DNA from 3 places in the Roseateles sp. DAIF2 genome. Region 3 is predicted to be linked to each of the others. Evidence: riboswitches for the same ligand, from Rfam matches in the RefSeq annotation. Region 3 holds a riboswitch; each other region holds the start of a gene.
What was found. A riboswitch is a leader RNA that binds a small molecule or an ion and turns the genes downstream of it on or off. The one in region 3 is predicted to bind cyclic di-GMP.

Region 1 (7,064 bases), 1.7 Mb from region 3:
CGTAGCCGTAGCTCATCGTCGCCTGCTCGATCGGGCGCCAGCTCTTGTAGGGCCGCAGCTTGCCGGTCACCGCGCCGGGGAAGTTCAGCTGCGGGCGCTGGCCCAGGCCGATCGCGGTGAACATCTCGTGCATCTCGCGCGGCTGCATCATCATCGCCAGCTTGGCGGTGCCGATATTGCTGGACTTCTGGATCACGCCGGCCACGGTCAGGTCGCCATGCGGCTTGGTGTCGGACGGCGACCAGCCGCTGATCACCAGGCTGCGCGGCGCGGTGTTGATCACGCTGTCCAGGCGGATATGGTGGGTCTCCAGCGCCAGCGCGGCGATGAAGGGCTTCATCGTCGAGCCGGGCTCGAACACATCGGTCAGCGCGCGGTTGCGCAGCTGGGCGCCGCTGAGGTTCTGGCGGTCGCCGGGGTTGTAGCTGGGGAAGTTGGAGAGCGCCAGCACCTCGCCGGTCTGGGCGTCCAGCACCACCACCGAGCCGGCCTTGGCGCGATGCTCGGCGACCGCGTCGCGGATGCGCTGGTAGGCGAAGAACTGCACCTTGGAGTCGATCGACAGATCGATGTCGCGGCCATTGCTGGCCGGCACGCGCTCGCCGATGTCCTCGACCACGCGGCCCAGCCGGTCGCGCACCACCGAGCGCGAACCGTCGCGGCCCTGCAGGTCCTTCTGGAACGCGAGCTCGATGCCCTCCTGGCCGCGCTCCTCGATATTGGTGAAGCCGACCACATGGGCCGCGGCCTCGCCCTCGGGATACTTGCGCTTGTACTCGCGGTCCTGGAACACGCCCTTCAGGCCCAGGGCCTTGATCTGCGTGGCCATGTCGTCGTCGGCCTGGCGGCGCAGCCAGACGAAGCGGCTCGAGGGGTCGAGCTTCTTCTCCAGCTCCTGGCGGCTGATGCCGAGAATCTTGGCCAGCGCACGGCGCTTGTCGGCGTCGGCATCCACTTCCTTCGGGATCGCCCAGATCGAGGGCACCGCGACGCTGGTGGCCAGCACCTGGCCCTTGCGGTCGATGATGCGGCCGCGGCTGGCCGGCAGCTCCATCGTGTGGGCGTAGCGGGCCTCGCCCTGGCGCTGGTAGAAATCGTTGCCGATCACCTGCACATAGACCGCGCGGCCCAGCAGGCCGATGAAGCCCAGCCCCACCAGCGCGACCAGGAAGCGCGAACGCCAGGGCGGCGTCTTCGAGGCCAGCAGCGGGCTGCTCGAATAGCTGACGCTGCGCGCGCTGACCGCGGCGCGATGCGCGGACTTGGCGCCGGACTGGCCGAACCATTTCTTCACGGTGCGACCCCCGAGGCCGCGCGGCTCAGCTCGACCTGCTGGGTCACCGCCGGGCCGATCACGCGCATGTGCAGACGCTCGCGCGCGACCTGCTCGACGCGCAGATTGGTGGCCTGGGCCTGGCGCTCGGCCAGCAGGCGCTGATGGTCGGCGTCCAGGCGGCGCGATTCGGACTGCGCGCGATCCAGCTCGGTGAACAGGCGGCGCGACTCATAGGCGCTCTTGATCAGCACCATGCCGCTGGCCAGCACCGCGATCAGCAGCAGCAGGTTGATGCGGCTCATCGACCCGGCTCCTCGGGCAGCGGCGCCTCGGTGCGCTCGGCCACGCGCAGGATCGCCGAGCGCGAGCGGCCATTGGCGCGCACCTCGGTCTCGCTGGGCTTGATGCGCGCCAGCGCCTTCAGCGCCAGCGGCTTCGGCGCCGCGAAGGGCGCACGGCGGTCGTAGACCTCCTTGCTGTGCGCACCGATGAAGTTCTTGACGATGCGGTCTTCCAGCGAATGGAAGCTGATCACCGCCAGGCGGCCGCCGGGCGCCAGCAGGCGCAGCGCCGCATTCAGCCCCTGTTCGAGCTCTTCAAGCTCGGCATTGACGTGAATCCGAAGCGCTTGAAATGTGCGCGTTGCAGGGTCCTGGCCCGGTTCGCGGGTTTTGACCGCGCCAGCCACGACTTTGGAAAGCTCATCGGTTGTTCGAACAGGACTCCCGCCCGTCCGGCGAGCAACAAGCGCCTTTGCAATCTGTGCAGCAAACCGTTCTTCCCCATAGTTGCGTATCACCTCCGCAATCTGGCGCTCATCGGCGCGGGCCAGGAAATCCGCGGCGCTTTCGCCGCGCGTCGTGTCCATGCGCATGTCCAGCGGTCCGCTGAAGCGGAAGCTGAAACCGCGCGCCGGGTTGTCGATCTGGGGGCTGGAGACGCCCAGATCCAGCATCACGCCATCCACCTGCGGCACGCCGAGCCGGGTCAGCTCCTCGCGCATCGCGGCAAAGGGCGCGTGGCAAATGGAAAAACGCGGGTCCGAGACCCGCGTATCGCCCGAGGTGGCCGCCGTGATCGCCTCGGGGTCGCGGTCGATCGCGACCAGCCTCCCCGCCGGTCCGAGCTTTTGCAGCAGCAGGCGCGAATGGCCGCCGCGGCCGAAGGTGCCGTCGACGTACAGGCCGTCCGGGCGGGTCAGCACGGCATCCACGGTCTCGTGCAGCAGCACCGTGGTGTGGGTGAAAGCGGGGGTATTGGGGTCTTGCGGCGCGCTCATATCAGAAGCTGAAGTCCTTCAGCGCATCCGGCAGTTCGGACTGCATCACCTGGGCCTCGTGCGCCGCATAGCGGGCCGCGTCCCAGAGCTCGAAGTGGCTGCCCATGCCCAGCAGCATCACGTCCTTGTTCAGACCGGCGGCGGCGCGCAGCTCGGGCGAGACCAGCACGCGCGCGGCGCTGTCGATCTCGACATCCTGGGCATTGCCGAGGAAGACGCGCTTCCAGCCGGCGGCCGACATCGGCAGCGCGGCGATGCGGTCACGGAAGGTTTCCCAGGCCGGACGCGGGAACACCATCAGGCAGCCCTCGGGATGCTTGGTGAGCGTCAGCTGGCCGGCGCAGAGTTCCTGCAGGGTCTCGCGATGGCGTGTTGGGACGGCCATCCGCCCCTTGGCATCCATTGCCAAGGCCGACGCCCCTTGAAACACGAAATTCGCCACAGCGACCCACTAAATTGCACTTTTCACCACTTTAACGATCGAAGCCTCGTCGGTCAAGGTGAAAACGGAAAAATCTCCAATGAAATCAAGCACTTAGAACCCGTTGTTACAGCGATGGTGCGAGCAAAAATCGTTCAAAAAGAAGGACTTGCAGATTGCTCTGCAAGTGCTGGATGAACTTGGGAGGGACATTTCGCGCCAGCATCGAAAAACGATGAAACCCGGCGAAACCGCGATGAATACTGTGTAAACAACCAGTCGAGGTGCGGGCCATTGAGGCATGGCGGTGGCCCGAGGCCGTGGCCGGGCGGATGCCGCGATTGTCGCGCCGGACGGGCGCGATCGGGGCCTCAGCGTAGGCCGCGGCCCGGCGGCAGCGTGAGCGGATCGGCCACGAAGGCGGCCTGGCGCAGCTCGTCGGGAATCGCGCGCGCGACCTGCAGGCTGACCATGCGCCCGAAGCGCAGCAGCGCGGCGATCTCGGCGGGCAGCCAGGCGCGCGGCAGCTCGGCCTGCTCGCAGCACAGCACGCCGTAGAGCCGGCCGTTGACGTCGAAGCTGACGTCCAGCAGCGCGCGCACGCGCTGCGCATCGAGATAGGCCGCGCGCAGCGGCGCCAGCGCGGGCTCGCGCACGCAGTCCTCGCAGGCGAACACGCCCTCCCGGGCGAGTTTCGCGAAGTAGGCGCCGTACTGCGCCTGATCCAGTTCGGCGCCGAGCAGCGCGTTGTCGCCGCCCCGCCCCACGCTTGCGCGGCACACCAGGCGCAGGTCGCCGGGTTGGCCGCTGAAGCGCCACAGGCTGGTGCGCGAACAATCGAACTGCTCGCGCAGCAGGGCCAGCATCGCCAGGCGGTAGGCCTGGCGCTTGAGCTGCCCGTCCGCCAGCGCCAGACCCAGGCGGCGCAGGCGCTCCAGGGTGGATGGTCCGCCGGCGCTCACGATGGTTCAGCCGGCCGGCTGGCTCAGGCGGAAGCCGGCGACGATGTCGGCCAGCTTGTTGGCCTGGTCGCGCAGGCTCTCGGCGGCCGCGGCCGATTCCTCCACCAGCGAGGCGTTCTGCTGGGTCATCTGGTCGAGCTGGGCCACCGCGGTGTTGACCTGGTCGATGCCCTGGCTCTGCTCGCGAGTCGCGCCGCTGATCTCGGCCATGATCGCGGTGACGCGCTGCACGCTGGCGACGATCTCGTCCATCGTCGAGCCGGCCTGCGCCACCAAGGCCGTGCCGCCCTCGACCTGCTCGACGCTGGCGCCGATCAGGCCCTTGATCTCCTTGGCCGCCTCGGCGCTGCGCTGCGCCAGCGCCCGCACCTCGCCGGCCACGACCGCGAAACCGCGGCCCTGCTCGCCGGCGCGTGCGGCTTCCACCGCCGCATTCAGCGCCAGGATGTTGGTCTGGAAGGCGATGCCGTCGATGGTGCCGATGATGTCGTTGATGCGCCGGCTGGCATGCTGGATCTGCTCCATCGTCGTCACCACCCGGGACACCACCTGGCCGCCCTGGCGCGCGACATGGGCGGCGCTGTCGGCCAGCTGGTTGGCGCTGGCGGCCGAATCGGCGCTCTGGCGCACGGTGCCGGTCAGTTCCTCCATCGAGCTGGCGGTCTGCTGCAGATTGCTGGCGGTCTCCTCGGTGCGCTGGCTCAGGTCCTGGTTGCCGACCGCGATCTGGCGCGCCGCCACCGCCATCGACTGGCTGGTCGCACGCACGTCCAGCATCACATGCTCGATCTTGCCGACGAAGAGATTGAAGGCGCGTGCGATGTCGGCGATCTCGTCGCGGCCCTCGGCGTCCAGGCGCTGGGTCAGGTCACCGGTGCCGGAGGCGATCTGGTCCATCGCGCCGCGCACCCGGCCCAGGCCCTTCAGCAGCACGCCGATCGCCAGCGCCGACAGCGCCGCGGCCACCGCCGCCACCGCCACCAGCGAGACGCCGGCCGTCGCCAGCAGGCTGGACAGCGCGGCCAGCGCCTCGTCCTGTTCGGCCGCGGCCAGCAGGGTCCAGTCGGTGCCCGGCACCGGCGTGGCCTTGACGAAGAAATGGCGCTCGCGCACCTCGACCTCGGCCAGCTCGCGGCCGTTGGCGCGCGCCAGCAGCTCGGGCGTGAAGCCGGCCGACAGCTCGGCCACCGGCTTCAGAGTCAGGGCGGCATCGGGATGGGCGATGATCTTGCCGTCCTTGGCCAGCAGGAAGGCGAAGCCGCTCTCGGTCGGCTTGATGCTTTTGAGCGTCGCGATCACATCGTCCAGCGCCACGTCGGCGCCGGCCACCGCGCGGGTCGCGCCCCCGGCCTTGATCGCGCTGGCGAAGCTGACCACCAGCTTCTTGCTGGAGGAGGCGATATAGGGCGCGGTCAGCACCGGCGCGTCGGCGCCCTCGGCCAGCTTGTACCAGGGGCGCACGGTGGGGTCGTAGTCGGCCGGACGCTGGCGGTCCGGCACCGAGATCATGCGCTTGTCGGCATGGCCGATGAAGGCCAGGTCGAGCCGGCCGGACTTCAGCGCCTGCTCCAGCGCCGCTTGCGGTGCATCCAGCGCGGCGGCCGGGGCCAGCGCCGCGACGATATCCTTCTGCGCCTTGACCCAGCCCGCCATCGTGCCGGCGTGGGCCTCGCCCAGGTCGCTCAGCTGCGCCAGCACCTGGCGGCGCGCATGGGCGCTGACGCTCAGATAGCTGGCCAGGGTGGCGACGCCGATCGCGGCGATCACGATCAGCATACAGATCGCGATCAGGCGGCTCTTGATGGTTGTCAGCATGGCGGGCGGTCTTTCCTGGGGCGGGACGGAGACGCGAAGCCGGCTGCGGACGACCGGCGACGGCCGGTGCGGCAACCCCGCTGTCCTGGTCCCGGGTCGGGAAGGTAGACCGGAGGCTTTGCGACCCCGCCTTTCGAACGGGTGTGCGATAGAAGCGCGGCATTGTATGCAGATCGCACCAATGAGGGCGGGTTTACCCTCTCGGGTTCAACCCGAGCCCGTGACGGGCATCACACCTTGTAGGTCGACAGCAGGATGCTGGTCTCGGTATTGGCGATGCCCTCGATCAGGCGCACGCCGCTGAGCACCCGGTCGAACTCCTCCAGCGTGTCGGCGCGCAGCTCGGCCACCAGGTCCCAGCGGCCGTTGGTGCTGTGCAGGGCCGCGACGTTCGGGTGGCCGCGCAGCTCGCGCAGCACCTCGGCGGTGCGGTTGCCCTCCACCGCCACATTCATCAGCGCGCGGATGCGCTGGGCCTCGGCCGCGGGCTTGAGCCGCACGCTGTAGCCGACGATCACACCCTCGCGCTCCAGGCGCGCGATGCGGTTCTGCACCGTCGCCCGCGCCACCCGCAGCTGGCGCGCCAGCGCGACAACCGAGAGCCGCGCGTTGTCGCGCAGCAGCGCGATCAACTCGCGGTCGGTGTCGTCGATATTAGACATAGTGATTTGAATCGCCTGGCGTTTTGCAAAGTTAACACAACATATTGAACGCTTTGCCAGCTATTTATTAGCCATGCTCCCGACCAGAATTTGCGCAAAGGACGGCCAGCACGACGCCAAGAGCCGCCCCGTCGGAGATGTTCATGACCCGCTTCATCGATGTACCCGCCCTGACCCAGCTGCTGCAGCGCAAGGGCGTGGCGCCGCTGATGGCCGAGCTGGCCGAGGCCCTGCGCGAGGACTTCCTGCGCTGGGAGGAGTTCGACAAGACCGCCCGCGTGGCCAGCCATTCGCCGGTCGGCGTGATCGAGCTGATGCCGGTCGCCGACACCCGGCATTACGCCTTCAAGTACGTCAATGGCCATCCGATCAACACCAGCCGCGGGCTCTACACCGTGATGGCCTTCGGCGTGCTGGCCGAGGTGGCCAGCGGCTATCCGCTGCTGTCCGAGCTGACCCTGACCACCGCGCTGCGCACCGCCGCCACCTCGGCGCTGGCGGCTCGGACCTTGGCGCGGCCCGACTCGCGCCGCATGGCCCTGATCGGCAACGGCGCGCAAAGCGAGTTCCAGACCCTGGCCTTCCACAACCAGCTGGGCATCGAGGAGATCGTCGCCTACGACATCGACGCGGCCGCGACCGACAAGCT
Region 2 (7,064 bases), 320 kb from region 3:
TGTTCGAGCTCAGCGCCCGTCATCAACTTTCGCCCGCCGCGGCGCTGCGCCTGCAGCAGCTGGCCGGCCTGCACGAGGAGCCGCCCGGCCTGCGGCGCTGGCTGCCGCGCCTGGTGGCGGTGCTGGCCGCGGCGCTGGGCGGGCTCGGGTTGGTGATGTGGGTGGCGGCCAATTGGGCCGAGCTGGGGCGCTTCGCGCGCTTTGGCCTGCTGCAGGGGCTGATCCTGCTGCTGTGCCTGGCCGCGGCGCTGCGTCCGGCGGCGCGCGCACCGCTGGCCCTGCTGGCCTTCATCGCGACCGGCGCGCTGTTCGCCTATTTCGGCCAGACCTACCAGACCGGCGCCGATGCCTGGCAGCTGTTCGCGCTGTGGGCGGCGCTGGGTCTGCCGCTGGCCTTGGCCGTGCGCTCCGACCTGCTGTGGGCGCCCTGGGCCCTGGTGGCGCTGCTGGCGATCACGCTCTGGACCCAGACCCACACCGGCCGCAGCTGGCGCGTCGAGCCGGGCGATCTGCGCGTGCACCTGCTGGGCTTCGGCGCGATGCTGGCCCTGGGCGCCGCGCTGGCCGCGCCGCTGCGGCGCTTCACCGGCGCGGGCCTGTGGTCGCTGCGCCTGGTGGCGCTGTTCGCGGTGATCGCGCTGTCGCTGGCCGCGGTGGGCGGGCTGTTCCATGTGCGCATCGCGCCGCAGTACGGCCTGGGCCTGCTGTTCCTGGCGCTGGCCGCGGCGGGCCTGGCGACGCGGCGCGGCTTCGACGTGTTCGGGCTCAGCGCGGTGGCCCTGGGCCTGGACGCGCTGCTGGTCGCGGGCTTGACGCGGCTGCTGTTCTTCCATGGGCGCAGCGGAGGAGGCGACCCGATCGGCGAGTTCCTGCTGCTGAGCCTGTTCGCCGCCGGCCTGCTGGCGGGTTCGGTGACCCTGATCCTGAAGCTGGCGCGTCGCGCGGAGGTCCAGGCATGAGGCCCGCATCGGACTGGCTGCGCGCCGCGGCGGCCGAGGGCCTGCTGCCGGCCGATACCCGCCTGGCCACGGACGAGGCCGGCCAGCATCGGCCCTGGCCGGTGCTGCTGCTGATCGCCTGCGGCGCCTGGATCGCGGCGCTGCCGCTGCTGGGTCTGCTGCTGGCGCTGGTCGGCTATGCCTGGCTGGATCGCGGGCCGGGCAGCTATCTGGTCGGCACGGTCCTGCTGGTCGGCGGCGTGCTGGCGCTGCGCCGGCGCGACCTGCCGGTCTTCGTCGAGCAGCTGGTGTTGCCGCTGCTGCTGCTGGGCGCGGGCCTGCTGGCTTTCGCCGCGTTCCGCGATCTGCCGGGGCGGCTGGCGGCCCTGCCGCTGCTGGTCCTGACCCTGGTGCTGGCGCGCTGGCTGGAGCGGCCCTGGCTGCGCGTGCTGCTGGGCGCGAGCGCGGCGGGGCTGACGGGCTTCCTGCTGCTGCCGCTGGAATGGCGGCATTCCATCGCCGACCTGATCCGCTTCCTGTTCTTCTGGCTGACGCCGCAGCTGCTGCTGGGCCTGTGGGCCGCGGCGCTGACCTGGCAGCAGCGCCATGCACTGGCCGGCCCGTGGCTGCGCTGGGCCGCGCCGCTGGAGCAGTTCGCGGCCGGCTGGCTGCTGGCCTGCCTGGCGGCGCTGTGCGCGATGTCCGGCATGAGCTTCCTGGTCGGCGGCTTCGCCGGCGGGCAGGGCGGCACCGGCTCGCTGCTGCTGGCGATCGGCAGCGCGCTGACGCGCAGTGAAATGCTGGCGCCGCTGCTGCTGCATGGCTGCTCGCTGGCGCTGGCCCTGGCGGCGGCCTGGCTGCTGTGGCGGCGCTGGCCGGGCTGCCGGCGGCCGATGCTGCTGGGCCTGGCCGCCGCGCTGGCGGCGCTGGCCTTCCTGCTGCCCGGCTTGGGCGCCACCCTGTTCGCGCTGGCTCTGCTGGCGACCACCCAGCGCTGGCGCCTGGCGGCGGCGGCCGGCGTCGCGGCGGCCTGGATCATCGGCGGCTTCTACTACCAGCTGGACTGGACCCTGGGGCAGAAGGCGCTGCTGCTGGTCGGCCTCGGCGCGCTGCTGGGCCTGCTGGCCTGGCTGGCGCGCCGACCGGCCGAGGCGGCGGCAAGACCCGACCCCGCCCCCGGCGCCGCACGCTGGCTGCTGGGCGGCGGCGCGCTGCTGGTGCTGGCGGTGGCCAACGGCGCGATCTGGCAGAAGGAGACGCTGATCCGCGACGGCCGGCCGGTGTTCGTTTCGCTGGCGCCGGTGGATCCGCGCTCGCTGATGCAGGGCGACTTCATGCGTCTGAACTTCGCGCTGCCCGGCCGGCTGGAGGGCGAGGAGCTGCTGCGCCTGCCGGGCGCACAGCGCCCGCTGCTAGCCGCGCGGCTGGACCCGCGCGGCGTCGCCACCGGCATGCGTCTGCAGGCGCCGGGCCAGCCGCTGGCCGAGGGCGAGCTGCTGCTGGAGTTGACGCCCAAGGACGGGCGCTGGGTGCTGGTCAGCGATGCCTGGTTCTTCGAGGAGGGGCAGGCCGCCGCCTTCGAGGCCGCGAAGTTCGGCGAGTTCCGCGTGCTGCCCGACGGCCGCGCGCTGCTGGTCGGCATGGCCGATTCGAGCCTGCACCCTATTCGGCCCTGAACGTGAATTCTTGGCGGCGGCCGGCGCGCACATGTAAAGGCGCGCCTGGCGCCGAACCGGCCGAGTCTGTAACGGGTAGTATCCGCGCCTCGATGTAGAACAAAGAACCTACTCGGCACACCCGGTCTGAAAAGCGGGGTCGCAAAGCCACCGGTCTAACGCCCGCGTTTTTTCAAAGCGCGCGGCCATGACAGCGGGGTTGCCAGCTTCCGGCATCGGCCGGTCGCCTGCCGCATGCGCCACCCCGCCTTTTCCGTTCGTCCGTGCCGCCCGGCCGCCCATGAACGGATCCCCGACGTTTTCGCTCCCCGCCCCGCAGCCGGCAACGGCGCGGCCGCGGCGTTTCAGCGGCCGCCACCTGATGCGCCAGATCCTGGCGCCGGTGCTGCTGGTGCTGCTGGCGATCGCGCTGCTGCTGGGCCTGTCGGCGCGCCAGCAGCAGCAGCGCAGCGAGCAGCAGCAGGGCAACGAGATCCGGCGCCAGGCCCAGAGCCTGTGGCTGCGCCTGGCCGACGACGAGGCGCGCCGCCTGCGCTGGCTGGCCCAGCAGGCGCGCGAGAACCCGGCGCTGCAGCGCGCGATGCGCGCCGGCGACCGCGCGGCCCTGCTGCTCGCGGCGCGCGGCGAGTACGGCGCGATGCGGCGCGAGTCGGGCATCAGCCATGTCGCCTTCATCACGCCGCAGCAGCGCACGCTGCTGCAACTGCTCGACCCCGAGGCCGGGGGCGGCGAGCTGGTGCTGCGCCCGGTGCTGGCCGAGGCGGCGCGGCTGGATGCGCCTGCCGAGGGCTGGGAGATGGCGAGCACCGGCGTGCCGGTGCTGCGCCATGTCTCGCCCTGGCGGGTCGACGGCCAGCTGATCGGCTATCTGGAGCTGGGCACCGAGCTCGGCTGGTTCGCGCGCCGCCTGGGCGACCTGCTGTCGCTGGAGGTGGTGGCCGCGGTGCACAAGCGCCATGGCAAGGAGCGCGACTTTGCGCGCGGCAAGCAGCTGCTGGGCCTGGCCGGGCAATGGGACGAGCATGCGCAACTGGCCCTGCTGCACAACAGCCTGCCGGCGCTGCCGAGCGGCCTGCTGGAGCCCTGGCAGGAGCTGGCCGGCGGCGGCGAGGATCCCGGCGTGCTGGAGCTCACCGGCGACCGGCGCGACGAGCGCAGCTGGCTGGCCAGCCTGATGACCGTGCACGACCGCCAGGGCCGCGCGCTGGCCTCGCTGGCCCTCCTGGACGACATCAGCGCCAGCCGCGCCGCGGCGACGCGGCGCTGGGGCTGGATCGGCGGTCTGTGCGGCGTGCTGGGGCTGGCGCTGTTCGCCGGCCTGTACTGGCGCGTGCGCCATGTGGCGCGCACCCTGTCGCGCGCCGACCGCGCGCTGCGCGCCAACGAGCAGCGCTTTCACGACTTCGCCACCGCGGCCGGCGATTGGTGGTTCTGGGAGCTGGATGAGCGGCTGCGCTTCAGCTATGTCTCTCCCAATGTCGAGCATGTGACCGGCCGCGCGCCGGCATCCCTGCTGGGCCGCACGACGTGCGAGCTGCTGCCGGAGCACGAGAGCGATCCCGCCTGGGCCGCCCATCTGCAGGACCTGGAGCGACGCCGCCCGATCCGCCAGTTCGAGTTCGACCTGAGCCTGCCGGACGGCGAGCGGCGCTGGATCCAGATCAGCGGCCTGCCGCTGTTCGACGAGGACGGCGCCTTCCAGGGCTACCGCGGCACCGGCAGCAACATCAGCGCGCGCAAGGCCACCGAGCTGGAGCTGCGCCTGGCGGCCACCGCCTTCGAGGCGCAGGAGGGCATGTTCATCACCGATGCCGAGCGCCGCATCCTGCGCGTCAACAAGGCCTTCAGCCTGATCACCGGCTTCTCGGCCGAGGAGGCGCTGGGCAACACGCCGCGCCTGCTCAGCTCCGGCCGCTATGCGCCCGAGTACATCGAGGAGATCGCCGCGCTGGTGGCGCGCCAGGGCCGCTGGCAGGGCGAGATCCTGAGCCGGCGCAAGAACGGCGAGATCTATCCGCAATGGCTGACCCTGTCGGCGGTGCGCGATGCGCAGGGCGAGCTGAGCCATTGCGTGGGCCTGTTCAGCGACATCACCGAGCGCAAGGCGGCCGAGGCCGAGATCGAGCGCCTGGCCTTCTACGACCCGCTGACCGGCCTGCCGAACCGCCGCCTGCTGCTGGACCGGCTGCAGCGCGCGCTGGCGGCGGCGCAGCGCGGCCAGCGCCATGGCGCGCTGCTGCTGATCGACCTGGACAATTTCAAGACCCTCAACGACACCCAGGGCCATGACCTCGGCGACCTGCTGCTCAAGCAGGTGGCGGGCCGGCTGCTGCCCTGCGTGCGCAAGAGCGACACGGTGGCGCGCCTGGGCGGCGACGAGTTCGTGATCATCCTGGACGAGCTCAGCGAGGCCGGTCCCTGCGCCGCGGCCGAGGCCGAGGCGGTGGGCGTCAAGCTGCTGAAGAAGCTGACCCAGCCCTACGAGCTGCCGGGCCTGGAGCACCACAGCACCGCCAGCATCGGCATCGCGCTGTTCGGCCCCGGCTCGCTGGGCCTGGACGATGTGATGAAGCAGGCCGACCTGGCGATGTACCAGAGCAAGGCCGCGGGCCGCAACGCGATCCGCTTCTTCGACCCGGCGATGCAGAGCGCCGCCAGCGAGCGCGCGCGGCTGGACGCCGAGATCCGCCGCGGCCTGCAGCGCGGCGAGTTCCGCCTGTTCTACCAGGCCCAGGTCGACGAGCATGGCGCGCTGACCGGCGCCGAGGCGTTGCTGCGCTGGCAGCATCCGCAGCGCGGCCTGGTGCCGCCGCTGGAGTTCATCGCCGCGGCCGAGCAGAGCGGGCTGATCCTGCCGCTGGGCCAATGGGTGCTGGACGAGGCCTGCCGCCAGCTGGCCGAATGGTCGGTGCAGCCGGATATGGCGCGGCTGAACCTGTCGATCAATGTCTCGGCGCGCCAGTTCCAGCAGGCCGATTTCGTCACCCAGGTGCAGCGCGCGCTGGACCGCAGCGGCGCGCCCTCGCAGCGCCTGAAGCTGGAGCTGACCGAGAGCCTCTTGATGGAGGATGTCGAGGGCGTGATCGCGAAGATGAACGCGCTGCAGGCCTGCGGCGTCGGCTTCGCGCTGGACGACTTCGGCATCGGCTACTCATCGCTGAACTACCTGCGCCGCCTGCCGCTGGAGCAGCTGAAGATCGACCAGAGCTTCGTGCGCAATGTGCTGACCGAGAAGCACGACGCCGCGATCGTGCGCACCATCGTCGCGCTGGCGCAGAGCCTGGGCCTGGAGGTGCTGGCCGAGGGCGTCGAGACCGAGGCGCAGCGCGACTTCCTGCTGAGCCAGGGCTGCGCCGCGCACCAGGGCTTCCTGTTCAGCCAACCCCTGCCGCTGGGGGAGTTTGAGCGTCTGCCGGCATCAGCTCGATCAGCTCCTTGACGAAGGCGAGCGCCTCCTCGGGCGCGGCGAAGTAGTACTCGCCGCCCAGGTCGGCCACGTCGCCCTCCGGCCCCACATGCACGACCGACCAGCCCTCGGCGCCGCCGCCGATCGCGCAGATGCCGAAGCTGCCCGGCGCCAGGTCGCGGGCGGTGCCGGCGGTGACGAAGATGTCGCGGCCGAGATGGGAGTGGTAGCGTTTCACGAGGCGGGGTGGGCGTGCAAAGCGCCCATTGTCGCGGCTGCGCGGGCTCAGGCCCGCCGCGTCAGCGCCAGCAGGCCGGCCAGCGCGAACATCGCCGCGGCGCAGGCCTTGTTCACCCTGCGCAGCGCGGCGCCGCCGAGCAGCGCGGCCAGGCGCGCGCCGCCGGCCGCGTAGAGCGCCAGCACCATCAGGTCCAGCAGCGCGGTGGCCAGCGCCAGCTGCAGGTACTGCGGCGCCTGCGCGGCCGAGGTGTCGATGAACTGCGGCAAAAAGGCCGAGAAGAACAGCACGCCCTTGGGATTGGTCAGCGCCACCGCCAGGCATTGGGTGAAGGCCTGGCGCGGCGTCGGCGCGCCCGCGCCGGCGGTGGCCGGGCCGGCGCGCCAGAGCTGCAGGCCCAGCCAGGCCAGGTAGGCGACGCCGCACCACTTGAGCAGCACGAACAGGGTCTCGGAGGCCGCCAGCAGCGCGCCCAGGCCCAGCGCCACCGCGCCGATCAGGATCAGGTCCGACAGCACCGCGCCGCCGATGCCGGCCGCCGCCAGGTCCCAGCGCCGGCGTGTGCCGTTGGCCATCGCCAGCAGGGTGGTGGGGCCCGGCGTCAGGCAGACGGCCAGGCAGGCGAGCAGGTACAGGACGAAGGTGCTGGTACTCATGGCGGCCGAGTATGCACCCGGCGCGGTTTCAGCGTGGCATCAACGTGGCCACAGCGCCCACAGCCGCAGCGGCGCCTTCAGCCGGCCGGCCTGGGCCTCGGCCTCGGCACCCCAGCCCCAGAAATAGTCGGCCCGCACCGCGCCGACGAT
Region 3 (7,064 bases):
GAAGAGCAAGGGCGGCCTGGTGATCGCGGCAGCGGGCAACAACGGCATCGAGGAAACCATCGCGCCGACCAGCTCGATGATCGTGGTGTCGGCCACCGACAGCGCCGATGCGCTGGCCAGCTTCTCCAGCTGGGGCAGCTTCGTCACCGTGTCGGCCCCGGGCAAGGACATCTGGACCACGACGCGCGACGGCGGCTACCAGGCCTGGTGGGGCACCTCGATGGCCAGCCCGGTCGTCTCCGGCGTGCTCGGCCTGATGATGGCGGCCAAACCCGCGCTGAGCGGCAGCCAGATCGAGAGCCTGCTCTACAGCACAGCCCAGGACCTGGGCGATGTGGGCCGCGACAAGAAGTTCGGCTATGGCCGCGTCAACGCCGCCGCGGCGGTGACGGCCGTGCTGACCGCCGCCGCGCCCGACACCCAGGCGCCCAGCGTCGGCATCGCCGCGCCGCTGGGGCTGAGCAACGTCAACGGCCTGGTGGCGGTGGACGTGACGGCCAGCGACAACGTCGGCGTCAGCCGGGTCGAGCTGCGGGCCAACGGCCAGCTCGTCGCGACCGACACCACGGCGCCCTATGCCTTCAGCTGGGACTCCAGCAAGGTGGCCAACGGCAACGCCAACCTGGTGGCCTATGCCTATGACGCGGCCGGCAATGCGGGCAGCTCGGCGGCGGTGACGGTCAATGTGGCCAACATCGTGGTGGCCGACACGACCGCGCCGGTGGTGAGCATCCTGAACCCGGTCAATGGCAGCACGGTGTCGGGCACCTTGAGCATCAGCGTCTCGGCCAGCGACAACGCCGGGGCGGCGGGCCTGGTGCAGACCCTGGCGATCGACGGCAAGACCGTGGCGACGGGCAGCGGAGCGAGCCTGGCCTACAACTGGAACACGCGCAAGGCGGCGTTGGGGACGCACACCGTTACCGCCACCGCCAGGGATGCTGCCGGTAACAGCCGCAGCGTGTCGGTGCAGGTCACCATCCGCTGAGACCGCCGCCCGCGTGCATGCTGCACCCGAGGTGTGATCAGATGTAAGCGGCCGAGGCACCACGCCCGGCCGACTTTTCCCGAGGAAACGGGATGCTTGTCCGCGGAGGCTGAACCGCTGCGGCGCGCCCAACCGGCCGTTACAAGTCCGCCCTGGCCTTGTCAAGGGGCTGCCGATAATGCGGGCGTGGATGCCTGATGGATTGGCCTCTCAGCGATATTGGCGGCTCGCCCCGGAGCTTTTCGGGGTGGCAGCGGACCCGATGGCTACCGCCCGGTAGCCCATCCCGCTCGACAAGAAAGAGCCCCAGCGCCTGTGCAGTACGACAGGCCCCCGCAGCAGCAGAGTTGTTCTGCAAAGGGCAAACCGCGCGAAAGCGCGGGACGCAAAGTCAACGGTCTAAAGGGCCTGTGGCCCCATGACGGCTGGACTGCCAGACACAACCCCGTGCATCGCGGATGCTTTCCCGCGTCCGATGCCGTCACGGCGTGCAATTCCCTTGCCGCCGCTGCCCCCGTCTGCGCAGACCGGCCCAAGAGGGTCCAGGTTCTACTCAGAAGGTTTGGGTATGAACTTCTCCTCTTTCTCCGCCGGTTCCTCCGCGCACCGGATCCTGCTGCAACGCGGCTCGCATCTCATGATCGCCATCGCCACGGGTCTGGCGAGCTGGGGCGTTTCGGCACAGACGGCCGAGCCAGAATTCGCCAAGGGGCGCCTGCTGGTGCAGGCCCGCGCGGGGCTGTCGGATATTGAGATGGAGAAGGTTGCCAAGGGCCATGGCGGGAAGGCACGACGAATCGGCAAGAGCGACCTGCACGTGATCGAGCTGCCGGGGAACGCGTCGGAGCGAGCGGTGCAGGCGCTGCTGGCCAAGCACCCGCAGCTGCGCTTCGTGGAGCTGGACCGGCGCGTGGCCCCGGCGATGGCGGTCAACGACCCTATGCCGGCAGCCAATGGCACCTGAGCAAGATCGGCGCGCAGACCGCCTGGGACAAGAGCCAGGGCGCGGGCGTGACGATCGCGATCCTGGACACCGGCATCAACGCCAGCCACCCCGACCTGGCCGCGCGCATGGTGCCGGGCTGGAACTTCTACGACAACAATGCCAACACCACCGATGTGCATGGCCATGGCACGGCCGTGGCCGGCGGCGCCGCGGCGACCTTGAACAACGGCGTGGGCGTGGCCGCGGTGGCCGGCGCGGCGCGGCTGATGCCGGTGCGCATCGCCGACGCGAACGCGTATGCCTACTGGAGCACGGTGGCGCAGGGCGTGACCTGGGCGGCCGACAACGGCGCGCGCATCGCCAACATCAGCTATGTCGGCGTGGCCGGCAGCGCGGCGGTGCAGAGCGCGGCCAATTACATGAAGAGCAAGGGCGGCCTGGTGATCGCGGCAGCGGGCAACAACGGCATCGAGGAAACCATCGCGCCGACCAGCTCGATGATGATCGTGGTGTCGGCCACCGACAGCGCCGATGCGCTGGCCAGCTTCTCCAGCTGGGGCAGCTTCGTCACCGTGTCGGCCCCGGGCAAGGACATCTGGACCACGACGCGCGACGGCGGCTACCAGGCCTGGTGGGGCACCTCGATGGCCAGCCCGGTCGTCTCCGGCGTGCTCGGCCTGATGATGGCGGCCAAACCCGCGCTGAGCGGCAGCCAGATCGAGAGCCTGCTCTACAGCACAGCCCAGGACCTGGGCGATGTGGGCCGCGACAAGAAGTTCGGCTATGGCCGCGTCAACGCCGCCGCGGCGGTGACGGCCGTGCTGACCGCCGCCGCGCCCGACACCCAGGCGCCCAGCGTCGGCATCGCCGCGCCGCTGGGGCTGAGCAACGTCAACGGCCTGGTGGCGGTGGACGTGACGGCCAGCGACAACGTCGGCGTCAGCCGGGTCGAGCTGCGGGCCAACGGCCAGCTCGTCGCGACCGACACCACGGCGCCCTATGCCTTCAGCTGGGACTCCAGCAAGGTGGCCAACGGCAACGCCAACCTGGTGGCCTATGCCTATGACGCGGCCGGCAATGCGGGCAGCTCGGCGGCGGTGACGGTCAATGTGGCCAACATCGTGGTGGCCGACACGACCGCGCCGGTGGTGAGCATCCTGAACCCGGTCAATGGCAGCACGGTGTCGGGCACCTTGAGCATCAGCGTCTCGGCCAGCGACAACGCCGGGGCGGCGGGCCTGGTGCAGACCCTGGCGATCGACGGCAAGACCGTGGCGACGGGCAGCGGAGCGAGCCTGGCCTACAACTGGAACACGCGCAAGGCGGCGTTGGGGACGCACACCGTTACCGCCACCGCCAGGGATGCTGCCGGTAACAGCCGCAGCGTGTCGGTGCAGGTGACACGCCGCTGAGCGGATCGTCTTCCAAGACCAAAACAAAGCCCGCCATCGGCGGGCTTTTTTCATTGAAGCCGAAGGACCGGTCGGCTCAACGGCGAGCGCGCTTCAGGTGGCGCGTCCAGCCGGCGCTCAGCAGCGCCAGGGCAACCAGGGCCAAGCTGGCGGGTTCGGGCACGCCGCCCCCCCACCTCCGCCGCCGCCCCCACCGCCACCGCCACCCGTCTTCCAGGTGACGTCGTGTGAGCCGGGGTTGTTGTCGAGCGTCGTGCGCAAAGTGGTCTGACCCTGTGTGTCGGTCACCAGGGCCATGACGTCGAAATGCACCCAGCTATAGCCGGATATGGCCAGCAGCAATTCCTTGATCTGGCCATCGGCTCCGCCGGTCTCGCTGGCGAAGTCGGGCACTGCGCCGGGGTTGTTGGCGAAGTTGCCGATGTCGAAGTACAGGAAGTCGGCCGTGGCGTCTTTCACCGGATCATGGTTGTTGGGGAAAAAGGCCGTGTCCGAAGTCGTGAAGGCATTGAGGCCATTGATGGTGAGCGTGCCCGCCGCACCCTCAGCCACCGTAGCCATCAGCACCGCGCCGCGCGTGTTGAAGATCGAGGGGAACAGGCTGCCGTTGGTGTACTCCATCTGCGACCAGTCCTTGCCGCCCGGATACATGCCGCCAAGCAGCAGGTCGCCAGGCTTGTAAGCTCCGCCGACAAACAGCTTGGTGCCGGAGGTGGTGGCGGTATCGGTCTCGGTCGGATTGGTCAGGTTGGCGACGTAGTCGGCATAGGTGCCTTCGCCCGGGCCGCCCGGGGCGCCGACCTGCAATGTCGGGACCGCTCCCACGCTGCCTGCGGCCAACAGGCTGGCGAGGGCGACGACCCCGAGGGACTGTCGTAATGAGACTCTCTTGTGGTGATGACGCATGGCTGGACTCCTTGGAGTTTGGCTAACGGCAATATCGTTAAGCAATTCTCGAGCCAGTTCGCAAGTTGTTGATTTTTATGACTTGATCCACATGACTTTGAGATACCAGTTGATCTTGTAAATTTCTCCGACAGTGCTAGCCACCGCTGCGCCGCAACTGGTATTCACGCAGGCTCTGCTGCAGGGCCTGGCGGCGGGCGCCCTCGGGCATTTCCGCGGCCAGGGCCTGGTAGCGGGCCCAGTTCGCCTCGTTGACGAAGGGGGTCAGCTGCTCCGCCACGGTCTGTGCGGCGAACAGGCCACCGGTGCGCAGGGTGGCGCCGAGCATGCTGTCCAGACCGGCATCCAACCCCAGCTTCTGCCACTGCTCGAGGATGGGCAGGGCGATCCTGAACAGCGGCGCGTCATGGTTGTCGGCCAGCGCCGCGATGGTGGCGGCGACGGTTGCGGCGTCGGGCGGCAGACCGGCGGCCAGGCGCAGCGCGGCCTCCTGCACATGGCCGTCGGGAAAGGCCAGGAACTCGCGCGCCAGCGCGCCCAGCTCGGCCGTGTTGCCGCCGCCCTCGCGTGGCAGGGCGCGCAGCTGCGCGGCGATCGCGTGGGCGGCGGCGAAATGGGCGCTGCGGCTGTCGGTCTCGGGAAAGCCGCAGCTGTCGGCGTAGTAGCAGCGTTTCAACGCGCGCAGCGCGGCCTGGGGCTGCTGTTGCAGCGCCGCGGCGGCCTGGCTGCCGGCGGGCGGTGCGGCAACCGATAACGGTGCCGCACCGGTGTGCTGGCTCGGCGGCCCGGATGACATTGGCCCGCCGGCATGGCCGGCCGTGCCGCTCGTCAGAGCCTGCCGCCCGCGCTCGGGCTCGGCCAGCCAGGCGCCGATGGCCACCGCGGCGGCGACCAGGCCCAGCGCGATCGGCAGTCGCGGCTGTTTCTTCATCGCGGCTTGCCCTTACTGCCCGGCCTGCAGCGGCTGCAGGCCGACGAAGAGCGGGGCCGGCCAGCGGTTGGTGTAGCAGACGGCGTTGCCTCCGCCGCCGGTCTGCGCCAGGCAGGCATTCGCCAAGATGCTGCCGAAGGGACCGAACACGTCCTGCTCGGTCTGCCCGTTGCGCTGTACCGTCTCGACGCAGTGGAAGCGATGCTTCATCGAGCGCTCGGCGCCACGCGGGCAGTCGCCGTTGCCGCGGTAGGCGGCCGCTGCGGGGCGCTGCCAGAGCTGGGTCTGCAGCGCTCGGCCCTCGATCACCACGCCGCGCTGGGCCGTGCAGCCCGCTCCGCCGCCGGCCGCCAGGCATTGCTGGGTGGCGGTCTCGCCGAAGGGGCCGTAGGCGGTGGAGGCGCTGACGCAATGGCGCAGATGCGCGTCGAACTGCGTGCCCGCCGGGCAGAGCGCGGCCTTGGCGCTCACGCCGTCGGGCGGCGTGCTGGGCCGGGTCCAGCTGGCCAGGGTGTTGGCCGGGTAGACGTTGCCGGCGTTGATCCAGCCGTCCTGGCCGTTGAAGTTCACCCGGTAGTAGAGGTTGTTCAGCGAGGTGGTGGCGAAGATCTCCTTGACCTGCAGCCGGGTGCCGCGCGGCAGCGAGCCGCGCAGCAGGCCCGCGGGCGTGTCGCGCAGGTTCAGGTTGCTGGTGGTGGCCACCTCGACCCAGTCGCCGGGGTAGGGCAGCAGGGCGGTGGCGCCGGCCGCGGGCGGCGCCCAGGCGGCGATGCCGGCATGGGTGTCGCGGTTGCCGGCGTGGATCCAGCCGTCCAGCTCGCCATGCCTGACGCGGTAGTAGCGCTCCTGGGCGACCGGGTCGCGCAGCTCGAAGTCCAGCAGCTGGTAGGCGCCGGCGGGCAGGGTGGCGATCACGGCGCCGTCCACCGTACCGCGCAGCGGCAGCGCGGCCTTGGTCGCGAAGCTCGCGCCGACCGACAGCAGGCCCGGCACCTGGGCGCGGCAGAGCTGGTTGCGGTTGTAGTCGATGCGCTTCCTGCCGTTGATCTCATAGCCATAGACGGTCAGGGCCTGGCCGGCGTCGAAGGGCGCGATCGCGGCCAGGCAGGCGGCGTCGCGCATCGCGTCCACGCAATGCACGGTGCCCGCCGCGAGCACGCAGGCGCCGGCGCCCACCTTCAGCAGCTTGCCGTTCCAGTCACCGCCGGAGCTGGGCAGCGGGCATTGGCTGCCCATGTCCATCAGGCAGGCGATGTCGATCGCCACCGGCTTGAGCTTGTCGGCGACATCGGCCTCCCAGTACTTCTTGGTGTAGACGTCGAGGTAGCTGTTGTCCTTGGCGGCATTGGCATCCGCCGGGTTCTGCCAGCGGCAGATGCGCGTCGGGCCGCCGTTGTAGGCCGACCAGGCGGAGCGTGCGCGGTCGCGCCAGTAGCTGGCATCGACGGTCCGGCCGGCCAGGCAGCTGGCGGGCGCCTTCTTCCACGCGTCGTAGTAGATCTCGATCGAGTAGGCGAAGTTCTGCATCATGTTCCAGCCCTTGCCCTCGGAGACCGGCACGAAGTGGTAGCGGTCGTCGAGCTGCATCATGCCGTGACCATGGCCGGAGTCGCCGCGCATCATCTTCAGCTGGTAGGGCAGGCCGGCGGCGAGCTGGGCGTCGCGGTAATGCGACCAGAAGCTCTCCTGGCGCAACAGCGCGAACAGGCCCCATTGGAAGGCGGCCTTCTCCTCGGCATCCGCGGCCGGGTTGCGCAGCGTGAGGTAGCGCGCGGCGGACTCGCGCGCCATCGCGTACATCTCCTGCATGTAGCGCTTCTGCTCGGTGGCGCGGGTCTGGGCGTCGTCGAAGATCAGCGGGCCATAGTTGCCGCGCACGAA

Region 1: another riboswitch for cyclic di-GMP. It lies ahead of G8A07_RS28185 (methyl-accepting chemotaxis protein); the one in region 3 lies ahead of G8A07_RS27770 (hypothetical protein).
Region 2: another riboswitch for cyclic di-GMP. It lies ahead of G8A07_RS03590 (EAL domain-containing protein); the one in region 3 lies ahead of G8A07_RS27770 (hypothetical protein).

What each region holds. Positions count from the first base shown of each region.
Region 1 is NZ_CP049919.1:4,782,065-4,789,128, forward strand. Features, by position in the region: gene G8A07_RS22015 (penicillin-binding protein 2) at 1-1,294, opposite strand, end outside; gene ftsL (cell division protein FtsL) at 1,291-1,578, opposite strand; gene rsmH (16S rRNA (cytosine(1402)-N(4))-methyltransferase RsmH) at 1,575-2,555, opposite strand; gene mraZ (division/cell wall cluster transcriptional repressor MraZ) at 2,557-2,985, opposite strand; gene G8A07_RS22035 (hypothetical protein) at 2,977-3,174, shown strand; gene G8A07_RS22040 (GAF domain-containing protein) at 3,348-3,938, opposite strand; gene G8A07_RS28185 (methyl-accepting chemotaxis protein) at 3,945-5,753, opposite strand; cyclic di-GMP riboswitch class I at 5,821-5,911, opposite strand; gene G8A07_RS22050 (Lrp/AsnC family transcriptional regulator) at 5,984-6,415, opposite strand; gene G8A07_RS22055 (ornithine cyclodeaminase) at 6,559-7,064, shown strand, end outside.
Region 2 is NZ_CP049919.1:759,920-766,983, forward strand. Features, by position in the region: gene G8A07_RS03580 (DUF2157 domain-containing protein) at 1-959, shown strand, start outside; gene G8A07_RS03585 (GDYXXLXY domain-containing protein) at 956-2,614, shown strand; cyclic di-GMP riboswitch class I at 2,719-2,821, shown strand; gene G8A07_RS03590 (EAL domain-containing protein) at 2,976-6,053, shown strand; gene G8A07_RS03595 (hypothetical protein) at 5,989-6,258, opposite strand; gene G8A07_RS03600 (LysE family translocator) at 6,306-6,914, opposite strand; gene G8A07_RS03605 (murein transglycosylase A) at 6,954-7,064, opposite strand, start outside.
Region 3 is NZ_CP049919.1:435,019-442,082, forward strand. Features, by position in the region: gene G8A07_RS02030 (S8 family serine peptidase) at 1-988, shown strand, start outside; cyclic di-GMP riboswitch class I at 1,339-1,426, shown strand; gene G8A07_RS27770 (hypothetical protein) at 1,557-1,952, shown strand; gene G8A07_RS02035 (S8 family serine peptidase) at 2,000-3,346, shown strand; gene G8A07_RS28230 (hypothetical protein) at 3,423-3,491, opposite strand; gene G8A07_RS02040 (choice-of-anchor N protein) at 3,464-4,252, opposite strand; gene G8A07_RS02045 (hypothetical protein) at 4,389-5,183, opposite strand; gene G8A07_RS02050 (SH3 domain-containing protein) at 5,196-7,064, opposite strand, start outside.